2 regions of the Sulfobacillus thermosulfidooxidans genome follow, and region 2 is predicted to be linked to the other one. Evidence: riboswitches for the same ligand, from Rfam matches in the RefSeq annotation. Region 2 holds a riboswitch; the other holds the start of a gene.
What was found. Region 2 has a riboswitch for S-adenosylmethionine ahead of AOA63_RS00840 (O-acetylhomoserine aminocarboxypropyltransferase/cysteine synthase family protein). Riboswitches for the same ligand answer to the same signal wherever they lie in the genome.

Region 1: another riboswitch for S-adenosylmethionine. It lies ahead of AOA63_RS08260 (trans-sulfuration enzyme family protein); the one in region 2 lies ahead of AOA63_RS00840 (O-acetylhomoserine aminocarboxypropyltransferase/cysteine synthase family protein).

Annotation. Positions count from the first base shown of each region.
Region 1 is NZ_LGRO01000001.1:1,635,206-1,642,737, reverse strand. Features, by position in the region: gene AOA63_RS08280 (hypothetical protein) at 336-560, shown strand; gene AOA63_RS08275 (hypothetical protein) at 708-1,121, shown strand; gene AOA63_RS20360 (hypothetical protein) at 1,212-1,334, shown strand; gene AOA63_RS08270 (hypothetical protein) at 2,516-2,710, shown strand; gene AOA63_RS08265 (MFS transporter) at 2,707-3,930, shown strand; SAM riboswitch class I at 4,549-4,658, shown strand; gene AOA63_RS08260 (trans-sulfuration enzyme family protein) at 4,724-5,947, shown strand; gene AOA63_RS08255 (non-heme iron oxygenase ferredoxin subunit) at 5,961-6,278, opposite strand; gene sufB (Fe-S cluster assembly protein SufB) at 6,279-7,532, opposite strand, start outside.
Region 2 is NZ_LGRO01000001.1:166,988-174,519, forward strand. Features, by position in the region: gene AOA63_RS00815 (CpaF family protein) at 1-742, shown strand, start outside; gene AOA63_RS00820 (type II secretion system F family protein) at 735-1,442, shown strand; gene AOA63_RS00825 (hypothetical protein) at 1,439-2,101, shown strand; gene AOA63_RS00830 (methyltransferase) at 2,373-3,341, shown strand; gene AOA63_RS00835 (hypothetical protein) at 3,238-4,398, opposite strand; gene AOA63_RS00840 (O-acetylhomoserine aminocarboxypropyltransferase/cysteine synthase family protein) at 4,428-5,735, opposite strand; SAM riboswitch class I at 5,827-5,927, opposite strand; gene AOA63_RS00845 (response regulator) at 5,976-6,644, opposite strand; gene AOA63_RS00850 (GAF domain-containing sensor histidine kinase) at 6,693-7,532, opposite strand, start outside.

The DNA.
Region 1 (7,532 bases), 1.5 Mb from region 2:
GCATACGGAAGTCCTCGAGGGTTCATGCGAAGCTAATCGTTTTGTGTCTCAGCGGTCATGATGTTCCCGTATGTTCTCCGCGTGCTGTCTCATGGGTAACCCGAGCGTGGTGATTTAATTCATTGATGGTGGACCCAACTTCGCGTAAGCATTGGATTCTTACTCCCATGTTAGATGAAAGCTGAGGTGTAAATTGGGGATTCTGCCCCGAAAGCGTATCCGAGAGGCAGACGTGGCCTGACCAAACCAGGTTGTTAGATTCGGTCTCTACAACACAGCATTTTCCATTGGATTTCCTAAAGATCGCTGAAAATCTATAAGGCGGTCCGAATGGGATGACTACGCCTAGTGTCCTATTACTCGATGTATTACGCACGGGGAGTGTCGACCACATCGATTTTCTGAGCCAGACGGTGGCGAGGTTCTTACAGCAATTGATGGACGCCGACGCGGCCCAGCAGATTGTCACGGATTTGCAGCACCTTCACCTTGACCGATGCCAACAACGAAATCAGTCGCGGATGGCAGAGTGTAGGCAATTGGCCAGACTATTGGATTAATTTGTACGACTACCACCTAAATGATTCAAAAAAGAACATTAACGCCTCACCGACATCAATTAATTTCGGTAACGACAGTTTTCTTTGACTTTACATGGAATCATTACGACGATGTTAACGCTCCGAATACCTAAAGGAGGCTTACTGATGCGCCGGAACCGGGGATGGGTTATGCTCGCGTTAGCTCTTCTAATCATCACAACCGCTTGTGGCCGGGGGCCAACCACCGGGATACCCGAACCATGGCCGTCGGCAAAGCATTGGATGGTAACGTATGCCCATCCCGCCAAGCAGGTTTCGTTTATTGGAGCGGCCGCGAATACCGGGACGGGATTCCAAGGTATGATGGTGTTCAACACGGATAGCTCTGTAATGTTTACGATAGGTTCTCATCAGGTACGAGTGCCTGGAGGGTCGACGGTCTACGTAACCGTCAGTCCAACGCACCAACACCCCGTTATTGCGGTTTCATACCGCAAGTTACACGGACACAAATGGTATCCCATATTCAGAATTCCGAAAACCGTCCGTAGCTCCAATGTAGGGCAGCGCCACAACTAGCCAGTAATTATGCCAGATCCCTCAATTTATTGATGAGGTCAATGGCACCTTGGCCTTCGACGCGTTGAAGGCCAATTTCCTGGCTCCATAGTGGATGATCCGTTATTTATGGCTGGGGAAGACATTCACGGATGTGGTCAATTCGACAGGTTTGAGTCTTCTGAAGCCATTGTTGCCACCACGGATTCGGTCCGTGTCACGGGCATTCATTAAGATATACATGTAATGGTACAGGTTTACCGTAAGAATCGGAGGCCATGCGGCGAAAACTCGTCCAATTTAGCCGGACAGTGGGTGAGTTATATCAAGGTTAGCAGTTTTTGGCCCTGATCTCCGACCATGTCGGATTCGCTCAAAGCCCCTCTTTACTATGCCATCTCAGATCGGTGAATCACCAACTTGCAGTGGGGATTTTTTACTATCGCTCACCTAATGGGTTTATACCACAATTCTCTTAACGCCAACCGTTTCGAAAATCACCTTATCACTGAGCAGACACTGACAATCCTGGCATTGGTTTCTGAATTTCACGTCTTTTTCCGGCACTGGTTATGACAATATACCAGGGGGCATTGACCCTGACGATCCAACACATTATCCCGTTCGTTGATGTCCCTTGCCTACTAATTATCTGAAGGATTTGACACTATGTGTGCAGCTTTTATCATCGATCTTCGGACGCTTACTTCACGGTGCCTCGACTGCAAATCGTTCCGTCACTGCTGAAGCCAATTCTCTCTCTGGCTATGGACGTTACTCACACAACGCCTTTTGCCGTGTGCTTGGGATTTAACCGAAGGAAATCCACACGGTGTGGGCAGAACCTCGGTTTAAGCATGCCTCTGACTAACCGTGCCATTAGTAACCTGAAAAAATTTTTCAATTGGTTTTGTAATGGTTATCATGTTACGAGATCTATATCTTGATCTTGCACCTACGCCTTAGGATAATGAGATGTCGCCACGGTCGGTGGGAAACGCTGCCTATGAGATCCGGTATTTGCCATGGCATAACTCGAGAGATCGCTATAACACAAGTCGGCTGGACGAACTCACCTCGCTCAAGCCGTTTGATACTTGTATGCGGCTATCACCGATTATCTCGGCTTTCAGTCTTGGAACGACGAAAACAAAGTCATGGTGCGGACTCCCTGTGGAAATCCCGATAACTAAGAACTCTCGCGGTCGGGAAAGAGATTGACGCAGACGCAGAAGTTCGCCGGATTCTCATAATGTGGGTTATCCGATTTTCAGAAGACTACGAGCTGGTATCGGGTATTGCGAGACTGCTAACGCGGGGGGCAATGAGGTCTAAAGCTTCTCTCGACGGAGAATGACCTTGCCAATACCAATACGAGGAAGATGCTTCAGGAAATCTATCCAGAAAACATAATCGTGGTTAATAGTGAGGTGGCTCAAGCATTGACGGAATGGCTTGGAGGCGCAGACTTTGGTACCATGTACGCTCTTCGCGATGTAGCCAGTCGACAACCTAGCGATGTTACCGACTGCCTGTTGTGGTTAGTGTCCCAATCGGGTCAGTCCATCACGGGAATCATTCAGGTTTTGGATGTAGGGTCTTCGCTATGAAGGAGCGTTCCAAGGAATCGACTATTAAATACTATGTTGTGATGGCCCTGCGTTCTCTTGCTGATGGAATGCGAACGGTATTAATACCAATCATGGCGGCCAACGTTACTAACGCCGATGTTGGGGTAGCTGCGGCAACAGCGGTTTTGAGGGTGCCGTGGTTAATTTTCGGCTTGCCATCTGGAGTCCTCATCGACCGTGTCCACAAACGACGGCTGTTTTTGGGCGGAGCTCTGTGTCTTTCCGCGATAAGTGGGGCAATGGGCCTTGCTATCTGCGAGGGCAAAGAAACTCTCCTAGTGGTTCTTTTCGCGGCCCTCCTTATGGGATTTTTGGACGTTATAATGGATAACTTAGCGCAAATAATGCCTCGACTTGTATTCGTTAAGGAGCGTTTATCCGAAGTTAATTCTAAAGTTTCTCTTATCCTAACGATATTTGCCTTCTTGGCGGGGCCAATTGCAGCTCCTCTATTGTTCAGGTTCTCTGGCAGCGGCACGTGGGCACTCATCGCATTATTGTACGCATTGGGTGGACTCGTTGTCATGGGATTGCCAGGAGCTTGGGTGCCAGAGGCCGACCGGCATGGATCTAACCTCTCGGGGGTATTGCAAGAATTAAGGTCCGGGATGACATGGCTTTGGCAACATGCATCAATTCGCACCTTGGCTCTCGGGTCTTTCGGACACAACTTTTTTGGCGGAGGCACTACGGCACTGCTCGTTTTGTTGGCGGAGCATACGCTTCATTTGGGAAGCACCGGTTACGGCCTATTGATCGCTGCCAGTTCCCTGGGTGCGACCCTGGCATCTAGCATCACAAGTCGTAAGTCTTCGTTTCTTCGCTCAAGGTATCTTCCAGTTGCCAACTTTATTATCGGGGCATCGGAATTGACCCTGGGATTGGTTCGTTTCGCCCCTATCGCTTTTTTGGCCATGGCCGGACAGGGGGCAGCAACCATCATATGGAACATCATAACGGTCACGATGCGTCAGCATGAGATTCCCGAGGCCCGCATAGGCACGATTAACGGAGCGTACCGGTTTATCGCATGGTCAGGAATGCCTGTTGGCGCGATAGCCGGAGGGTTTGTTGCCAGCGCATGGGGCATTACGACACCGTTTATTGTTTCAGGAATTGCCATTATGTCCCTTTCTCCGTGGCTGTACAAAGCGCTTGTTGCTCCGCTCCTTGAGTCCAGAAGTAAGGTGCTGCGGTAATGAATCAATCAGTGAACGTTCCCCGAGTATTAAATTGGTGATAGTCGAGCGGAAAAATATCCCAAGGAATGGAGCATTGCACAGTACCACGCGATCGTTATGTTGTCGACGTCCCCCTGTACAAGTACTGGCTTAGGAGGATAGCGAATCCTAGACGAGGGGGAGAGCAGATATCTTCTGCGCCATAGCTAAGCTGTCTCCGTCAGGGCTCAGGAACTATATAACTATAAATGGACGGTCGGTTACCGCAGACATAGCAGCATGGTTGGCGAGCAGCGAATTGACGCGGTTACTGGTTGGTTTGGACTTTCCCTGTCCACGGCAACATGACGATAGTTGTGTCAAGTTTGGAAGTGATTACGACGACATCACTCAACTACTGAAGATAGTAGTGGCTGACCATGGGTCACTGGGGAGCCAGGTGCGGTCCCTTGTGCGATTACGAACAATGGCCTGATATTTGGCTAAAGACAATGCTTATCATGGAATTCTCCTGCATGTGACGCCGCGTCATTGATCTAGTTAACACATCCCTCGTTTTGAGTACTTTTTTGTGAGTCATATCGCCATATTGCTGAATCCGGCGAGATATGTTAAAGTGCATTCAATTGTTAAAACCTCTTATCGAGAGCGGCGGAGGGACTGGCCCAATGAAGCCCGGCAACCCCCAGATGATTATCGTCTGGTTGGTGCTAATTCCTGAAAGACAAAGTCTTTCAAGATGAGAGGGAACGGGTATCGCCACCCCTCCCTCGATGGGAGGATTTTTTATGAACATGAGGAGGCGTTTACCTTGAGCCAACAATGGCGAAGGAATACATTATTAGTTCATGCGGGAACTCCTGCACTAGGCGACATCGAGCCTACCGCGTTACCCATTTTTCCGTCAACCAGTTATCGTTCTCGCTCAGCCCAAATGTTAGATCAACTAATGGGTGGAGAAATCGAGGGCTTTTCCTATGCCCGTCATGCTAATCCCAATGTGGAAGCTTTAGTTGATGCTATGAAGCAACTTGAACGGGCCGAGACCGGAATTGCGACGGCTTCGGGAATGGCGGCCATTGATGCGGCTGTATATGCCACTCATGTTGAACCAGGGGATACGCTCTTAGTCAGTCAAGATGTGTATGGCGCGTCGTTGAATCTGTTAAGCACCGTGTGGGGTGAAATGGGGGTGAAGGTAGTCATTGAAGACTTTACCGACCTCTCTCATTTTCAGAAACTTCTTCAGCTTCACAAGCCGCGAACGGTTTTAATGGAAACATTGTCTAATCCCTTGTTAAAAGTATTGGATATTCCGCAAATTGTTGGCTTAGTTCATAGTTTAGGTGCTCAACTTATCGTGGACAACACCTTTACCACACCGCTCATCATGCGGCCTCTAGAATGGGGGGCTGATCTTGTGGTGCATAGTGCAACTAAATATTTGGGTGGACATGGAGATGCGATGGGCGGTATTGTTCTTGGGCGAGAAGAATATCATAATCGTCTTCATCAATATTTAAAGTTGCGCGGGGCGGTATTAGGTCCTTTTGAAGCATGGTTGATTCACCGGGGACTCCGCACGCTGGGCGTTCGTTTCGAACGGCAGTGTCACAATGCCGCCAAATTGGCCCGGATTTTACAGGAATCCCAGATGTTTACCCGGGTCTTCTATCCCTTATTTGTAGATCACCCGACGCATACGGTGGCAGAACGACTGTTGCCAGCGGATTTGGGTGGGGCGGTGGTTACCCTAGACTTAGGCGGCGGTAAAGAGGACGTGTTTCGATTTTTGGACCATCTTCAACTCGTCGCTTCAGCGACAACGGTTGGGGATATCTATACCTTATGTCTGTATCCTTTAATTGCTTCACACCGGAATCAAACACCCGAAGAACGAGCCAAAATGGGGATTACGGATAGTATGGTTCGGATTTCAGTAGGATTAGAAGATCCCGAAGATATCGCTTTAGATTTGATTCAAGCGGCATCGGCCGTGCGTATTTCCGATTCGTTGGTCACACAAAAAGAATAGGCGAGATTTTCGCCTATTCTCGTTCTGTGTCAATGAAAATATCATTTCCTTCAACTTTGACCGGATATGTCCGAATGGGAGCATAAGCGGGAAAATGCTTGGCTTCGCCCGTTCGGACATCAAATTGTCCGCCATGGCGAGGACAATGAATTAAATACCCTTTCAAATCACCTTCAGCCAACGAGGCCTCGGCATGCGAACACAAATCATCTGTCGCGAAATATTGGTCTTTCACCCGATATAATGCAACATCTTCGTTATCCAATACGACCAGCAAGGGGTTTTGCTCTTTCAGGTCTTCAACCGATGCTACCCGAACCCACTTAGCCAATTAGCCAATTGCTCCTTCCATCTCAAACTTGATGAGACGATTCATCTCGACCGCAAATTCCATGGGCAGTTCGCGTGTGAAGGGTTCAATGAAACCGAGGATAATAAGGCGCGTGGCTTCCTCTTCGGTTAAACCCCGAGCTTGTAAATAGAACAGTTGTTCCTCACTGACTTTGGTGACGGTAGCTTCATGCTCCATCTCGGCCTGACTGGTTTCCACTTCACTATAGGGCAGGGTATCATTGACGGATTCGCTGTCCATAAGTAACGTGTCACATTTGACATTAGACTTGGCTCCGATAGCGGTTTTATCGAAATGCACCAGGCCCCGATAAGTTGTTTTCCCTCCATGTTGGCTGATGGACTTCGAGACAATCGTTGAAGTGGTATTGGGTGCCATGTGAATCATTTTGGCGCCCGTATCCTGGTGTTGATTGCGGCCCGCCACGGCAATGGACAAAACACTACCCCTTGCCCCTTCTCCCATTAAATATACGGAAGGGTATTTCATCGTGGCTTTGGATCCAATGTTACCATCAACCCACTCCATAGTCGCATTTCTATAGGCGACAGCGCGTTTCGTCACAAGGTTATAAACATTGGGCGCCCAGTTTTGAACTGTGGTATAGCGCATCCGTGCGCCATCCTTGACGATAATTTCCACAACAGCTGAGTGCAATGATTCCGAATTGTAACTGGGAGCGGTACAGCCCTCGACGTAATGCCCAAAGGAATCTTCATCGGCGATGATCAAGGTGCGTTCAAACTGTCCCATGTTCTCCGAGTTAATGCGGAAATATGCCTGAAGGGGAATATCGCTTTTGACCCCTTTCGGGATATAGACGAACGAGCCGCCAGACCAGACAGCCGAGTTGAGCGCGGCAAATTTGTTATCTTCGGGCGGGATGACGGTACCAAAATATTCCCGCACCAGATCCGGATATTCCCGCAATGCCGAATCCGTATCGAGGAAAATAATGCCTTTTTCCTCCAAGTCCTTGCGAATAGAGTGATAGACAACCTCTGATTCATACTGGGCAGAGACGCCTGCTAAGAATTTGCGTTCGGCTTCAGGAATGCCTAAGCGTTCAAAGGTGTCTTTAATGGCCTGTGGCACTTCGTCCCATGTACGACCTTGATTTTCCGATGGTTTAACATAATAGATGATATCGTCGAAATTGAGCTTGCTGAGATCAGCTCCCCAATTTTGCATTGGCTTTTTATAAAACACATCCAACGCATGTAGACGGAAATC
Region 2 (7,532 bases):
GTGTGATGCGCAATTGGTGGATGGATCCCGAATTCACTGTGTGCTTCCTCCTATATCGGAACAAGTAGCCATAACTATTCGCCGAGCGCGTCATAAACCTTTAACGTTAGATGATTATTTGTTAGGGGGAACATTAACTGCAGAAATATGGGAGGAACTGGCGACCTTTATTCGGGAACGCCGCAACATTGTGGTGGCGGGAGGGGCTGGTTCTGGAAAAACATCGTTGTTACGCCTTCTCACGTCTGTCGTGGATGATAGGGAACGCTTAATTACTATTGAAGACGTGCGGGAACTGAACCTCCGCCATGCCAATACGGTAAGTTTGGAAGCGCACCGAAATTATTCCATTCATGATTTGATGATTAACGCATTGCGTATGCGTCCTGACCGCATTATTGTAGGAGAAGTACGCGGTGAGGAAGCCATGGAACTCATTGAAGCGATGTCAACAGGACATCCCGGGAGCTTGTCTACTGTGCACAGTCAGTCGGGTGGCGTGGCTACGATTTTTCGCCTAGCTCGCATGTGTTCAAGACGTCAATTAGGTATCCCGTTTGATCAGTTAGTGCAGCAGATTCGAGAAACTTTAGACGTGATCATTTATGTTCGCCGTTACCCGGATGGTGTTCGCCGTGTGGAATCCATTCAACAACCGCTTCAAGATACTATGAATATTATTTGGCAATATCAACAAGGACCGCAACCCGGATTCGTTAAGGTAGGGGCATTTGATGCATAGTTCTATTCTATTGAGTGCCGGGTTGTTGGGTCTTAGTATCACAGGCTTTTTATCCTCCTATCGACCGGTTTTGCTATCCATAGGTAGTCTTATATCCTTAATACTTCCCAATCATATTGTGGCAGTATCCACCTTGTTAATGCTTTGGGGATTAGATACATTTTGGACAAGTCGTCTCAGCCGTCGGCGACAAGAATTGAATGAACAGGAAACTGAACTGTTCTTGCGACGTCTCAACCGCATGTTAAAAGCGCGGGGAAGTTTGGCCTATGCTTTAGATGACCTGGGACGGGCGGATTCGCGAATTCATCTATATGCGGAGCCGGATCGTGTGCTCGACGAATTGTCATTACAGTGGTCGACCGATGCAATACGGGTTGTGGCGAGTTCTGCTAAATGGGCCGATCGTTATGGAGGATCCTTAGAGAACATTGTAGAACATGTGATAAAACACATGGCGCTCACGCGACGGTGGCGTTTTCAACGACGGTTGGAAGAAATGACGTTAGAATCAACAGTTGTCATCCTCACGCTGGCTCCTTATGCCGTTCTTCTCTTATTGAAAATTGCTATTCCGACATTTTATGAAGTATTCATCGCGACGGGATTAGGACATGTCATGCTGATCTTATCCGGGCTCATTAGTTTTTTGGTGTTACACATTTTTGCTTGGCATATTCGCAACGAGGTGCGACAATGACCGCGATGATTTCGGCTTTATTCTTAGGAATTGTGACCATGGTGTGGTATTCGCGCACATTGCGGTGGACATCACTGATATGGGTGGCTGTCGGTTTGTTTGTCCCATGGTTATGGCACCCGACTATCGCTGGTGCGATGTTACTCACGGTGATAAGCCTATTAGGTGTCTTGGGCGGACGGAAGGCACCTCTAAGCCGGAAAATGATACGCCAAAAGCGTTGGAACCTTGTCCGATTCTGGCGGACTACGGCGTTTTTCTTAACGGCAGGAATGACTTTTTGGCAAGCGGTTGACCAAGCTGTGTTAGCGGTTCCAGAAGTGGCTTTCGATATTCGTTACTTGGCGAAATTGATTGGAGCACAGCGATCGGATTCATCTGCTCTTCTGACGTTTCGGACCCAATATCCGGGACCGGAAGGAGATTTGGTAGCTACGATGATGGCCTACGGTTATCAAAATGGTATTCAAGCTGAAGATGCGATTTCTCAAGCATGGGATATGGAAGAACAACTCGCATTGGAAGAAGCCCTACAAAAGCAATCAGATCCCTTATGGTTGACGCTTTTGCCCGCGCTATTGCTTCTCAATGTGCTGATGATGTTTGTTGGTCCGATGATTTTAATGGCTATAAAAAATTGGTCAGTCTTAGCTCATTAAGATCATTCAAAGTCCATATACCCGTTGATGGGGACGGCTTCTCGGAAGTCAAAATTGAAAAACACTGGGAAAATTCCAACCTTAAGAGACAACAAGAGACAACAAGAGACAACAAGAGACAACAAGAGCAAACATCCGTGAATGTCATGAACTCTTTCATAGAGACTTCATGGTCTTCTCATTTCACTCGTCATGGTGGTGACCGTGCACGTTTTACCGGTACCAACGTATGTGTAAAGAACACGTCGAGGAATCGGTCTTGGAAAGGGGAATGACATTGATAGCGGAATGGGCATTAATGGAACAAGAATTTTACATTGATGCGGTCTTGTATGCCGCGGTTGCATCCGGACTCTACCAGGCTTTACAGGATGGTGCCAGATACGAGGATTTAGACAGACTGCAGGGCCATCTCACAATCTCTTGGCAATCCTTGTTTTCAATTCTCAACAATTTAGGCTATGTCCGGAAATTGGCAGATAAATGGTATTGGGTCGGCACATCAGGGCATGCACGCCGGATCCATCGTATGGATACGATGAGACGATGGCTTAACTTGGCGAGTCATGATTCACATCCGGCAATCACATCGTGTATTCAATCCTCAGAAAATGACCGTTTGCGAGAGTCGAGCTGGCCAATCAATATGTATGTTTTGAAGTATGTGCCGATATCCAATCCCATGAGGTGGATGGACGTTGGCGGCGGCAGTGGGACATTAGCAGAGACTTTAGCCAATTCCGGGGTCGAAGTGACGATGGCCGATACGCCTGATACCATTGCGCGCGTTGCCAAGCACTTAAAACATCCCCATATTACCTTATGGGCCGGAGATATTGTCCAGTCTTTGCCGAATGGCACATTTGATGTCATTAGTCTGATTCGGTTGATTGAAAATTTTTCGGTTGAAACAACCTTAACGCTTTTGAAGCGGTTAAGGCACGCTAGCCATAAATCCACCCGGATGGTGTTGGTGACCACCGACGCTGATTTAGATCTCTGGGCCCAGTTATTTAGCATTGAAGTACAGATGACGACTCATCACGGACGATTATATTCTTTGCGTCTATTGAAAATCCTGGCTACTAAAGCATGTTGGCGCATTAAACAAGTTCATCAGGTTGATTCATTCCGTATTACGATTTTGGAGCCTGTTCCTGTGCCCAATCTGTCCCGTAGAAGACGTGCCATATCAGCGCGCTCAAAAATCCTATCCACCAAAGTCCCGCAATTACTGTAAGAAAGATATTCAGCGCTTGGCGGTTTAAAGCCCAAAGAATCAAGGTATAGCCGCTGAGACCGATGATGCGAGAAATCGCGGTAAAGCGGCTCCGGTAAAAATCGGGCCAATGGGCAGATTTAAATGTGTCCTCTCCGAGATAACTCAAAGACGTTCCCGCGCTTAATGTGATGATGACAAACCAAAAGAGCCCACCCTTCGGATAAGGGTGAAGACGTAGGACGGTAGCAGACACAGCAGATAATAGATAGGCATAGACGAGAAACCGGTTTACGGGCCATTTGGCCACTACCGGTGCGCTTAGGCCAATCACCACCGCAGTACCTGTACTGATTAGGAGGAAGACAGGAAAAATGTGCGGGAAAAAGACCGTGCCAAAAGCATACGTCAATAATGAAAAGCCTGACGTGTTGGTGAGAGAAAACGCGGATGACACCAGCAAACGAGGGAAAAATTTGACCCATTGTGCATAGGTAATGCTTTGACCTCGGTGACGCTTCCACGCGGCGGACTCAACGAGTTGTGATCTCACGATCCAAGAGAGTACGGACAACAAAAGTGGCACAATGGCCACCGCATTTTGACGGAAAGACGCCGGTAATTTGGGCGCAATCCAGGTATAAATAGCTAGCACAAATCCCCCCAAATTGACGAAATTGAGCTCCGTGTATAGTGCCTGGACGCGTAAGCCGGGCGTGATTAATTCTTGGGCGTAAGTTAACAGCGTATTACTTTCTATTCCCCCAGCAATTAAGAGGAGGGAAGATCCGATTAAAAGGCCGATGATATGGGGACGCCATAAAATTAGTAAAGATCCGCTGAAATACAGCACAGGTGTTCCCATTAATAATTTTAAGCGGCCCAGATAGTCGGCTAACACGCCTCCTAGGCCAATACCCAATGCGAGAAGAAGTGGGCCCCAAGCTAAAAGAAGGACGGTGTGGCTTTTAAGCCACACCGCTTGAGAGGCGGCCACACCGTAAATATACGAATTGAGAAAAAGACCAAGGGATAATGCCCAAAACGGCGTCGACTGCCAAAGTTTTGACTGTGTCATGCCGTTATTCTCGTGCCGAAGTTTACAACTTATGCGTGAGGGATTGGGTTTGCAGGAACTGAAATGGAATATAGCGCTTGATCAAGGTCATGCCATAAATCTTCGGCACTTTCTAACCCGACAGATAGACGAATCAAGTCACCACCTGCTCCGGCGAGTTCTTGCTCTTCAGCAGACAACTGTTGATGAGTGGTGGAGGCGGGATGGATGGCCATGGAACGAACGTCGCCGACATTGGCTACAAGGAGCCATAATTTGAGGGCATTGATGACGGCTTCAGCATTTTGCCGTCCGCCGACTACACCAAAATTTAGCATAGTTCCGAAATAACCGGAGCGAAGGTATTTTTGCGCTAACGGATAAGACGGGTTACCAGGTAAACCTGGGTAGTTTACCCAACTTACCATGGGATGTTTTTGTAGCTGTGTGGCCAAATAATAGGCGGATTGCGATGCTGCTTTCATGCGAACAGGAAGGGTTTCCAGACCCACTAATATCAAAAATGCGCTAAGTGGGGAGAGTGCTGCGCCGGTATCCCGGAGTAATTTAGTCCGTAACCGTGTGGCGTAACTATTAGGCTGGTCTCCAAAGACGAGTCCATGATAACTTTGGTCCGGGCGCGAAAACTGCGGAAATTTCTCCGTGTTAAAATTAAAGCGGCCGCCATCGACTACAATGCCACCAAGAGATGTGCCGTGACCTCCAATCCATTTGGTTAAAGAATGAATAACAATGTCTGCACCATACTCGAGGGGACGTTCTAAATAGGGGGTGGCGAAGGTATTATCGACCAGTAAAGGAATATTGTGCCGATGGGCGAATTCTGCCCATGCCTGGATATCCGTGACATTTAATGCGGGATTGCCAATGGATTCCACATATACCCCACGGGTTCGGTCATTAATCAAGCGATCAGCGTCCTGCAATTGATCTTCCGAAATAAAGTGCACCGTGACGCCAAAATCCACCAGAGTTGAGGTAAATAATGTCCAAGTGCCTCCATATAACGACGTGGAGGCAATGAGTTCATCACCTGCTCGGCATAAATTGAGTACTGCTGCGGTTATGGCTGCCATTCCGGAAGAAAAAGCCACAGCGGCCTTGCCGCCCTCTAACAGGGCAATACGTTTTTCTAAAACATCGGTGGTCGGATTCATGATGCGAGTGTAAATATTGCCGGGTTCATCAAGATTAAATAATCGTGCCGCGTGGGAAGCATCGTGAAAAGCATAGCCCACGGTTTGATAAATCGGCACGGCAATAGCGGAGGTCTCTTGGTCCGGGCGGTATCCTGCGCGAATTGCCATCGTTTCAATATCCCATTGCTGCTCATCCATGTGTTCTCTGGCCCCCTTAATGGTTAAAGAGTTGGGTAAATCCCATATGGTGTAAAAAAAATAGCCGGCAAAGCCGGCAATGCGTGTCGGCCTCTCATTTCTCAGCAAATTGCTGCAGGAATTGGCACCATAACCATCTAGGCCGGTTGCCGGGCATCATTGGGCCAGTCCCTCCGCCACTCTCCATAAGAGGTGAATAATTGATAATTAGAATAGGAAATATGAATAAATTAGTCAAGATTAATTCGAATTTTGTTCGGTTGTTTCCTGAGCGATATAACGGGCATAATGAGCCGCGGCCTCTGAACGCCGCGTATACCCTAATTTGCTCAAAATATTGCTCACATAATGTTTTACGGTTTTGTCGCTGAGAAAAACTAATTGGCCGATTTCCTTGTTGGTCCGCCCTTGGGCAATCAATTCTAATACCTTTTGTTCCTGAGCGGTAAGTGTCGCCACAGGATCGACTGTTGTTTTGGGATTACGGAGGCGATCAAGCAATTGAGACGTGACTTCCGGGCCAAATAATGCTCCACCTTGAGCAACTGTGCGAATTCCGTCGATAACCGCTCGGCCGCGGCTTTCTTTGAGCAAATAACCTGAGGCCCCAGCATTGACCGCATCCACCACCAAATCCTGTCCGCCGAATGATGTCAGCATAATAATTTGAAGGTGCGGATCCTTAGTCTTAAGAATTCGACAAACTTCTAGACCATTAACGTCGGGTAACCGGACATCGAGCACGACGACATCGACTTGGCCGGGAATATGCTCAATCGCGTCCTTTCCCGAATCCCATTCTTGTACGAGTTTCATATCGTCCTGGCGCTCAATCATATTGCGTAAGCCAATGCGGACCACTTCGTGATCATCGACAATTGCTACGCGTATCGCGTTATCATTGGCCATAGGTCATGGGCCTCCTTTAATCAGTCATGAAACCCTAATTAATTATCATTATAGCCATGGAATCTGGAGGGTGACAGTTGTCCCGACATGCCGCTGGCTATCAATGTGAACTTGTCCATGCCATCGCTCGATCCGTTTGGTCATATTGCGGATGCCAAAATGCGTGTGGGTTGTGTCGGGATGATAAACAAAACCTTCTCCATCATCCTTAATGGTAACCTGATAAAATTCCTCTGTACTCGTCCATTCAATCACAATGTGATGGGAATGTCCGTGAATGCGGGCATTGGAAACGGCTTCTTGGATGCTTAAGAGCAAATCATGAATTCTATCTGGATGTAATTCCAAATAGCGTTCGTCGTTGAATGTCATGGTGATATCATCCATGGGCCCAAGCCGGCGTAGCATATCGGCCAGAGCAATGCGAAAGTCAATCGAGGTGGACTCCAAACTTTGAATAAAGAAGCGGATCTCTGTCATTAATAATCCTAAGGTCTCGCTAATGCGATTTAATTCGGTGGCAGTAGCCTCATCCAGTGTATCGTGGCTATCGACAAGATTGTCCAAAGACAGCGTGATGCCATAAAGCGTTTGAAGGACGCCATCATGCAAATCTCGTCCAATGCGTTCCCGTTCCTTAAGGGTTGCGAACACTTCTCGTTCCTGATAGAAACGGGCATTCGCAATAACGGCGGCTGCTTGTCTAGCAAATAACTCCACAATGGCCTGATCGTCTGCGGTGAAACCATCCGCCTTTTCTGTGAGATATAAATGCCCCATAACTTGACTCTGATACAATAAGGGCAATCCCAAGAAGTTTTCCATGTGTGGATGATGGGGAGGAAATCCGATGGATGCCGGATGGTCTTGTAGACGCTGCAAGCGAAT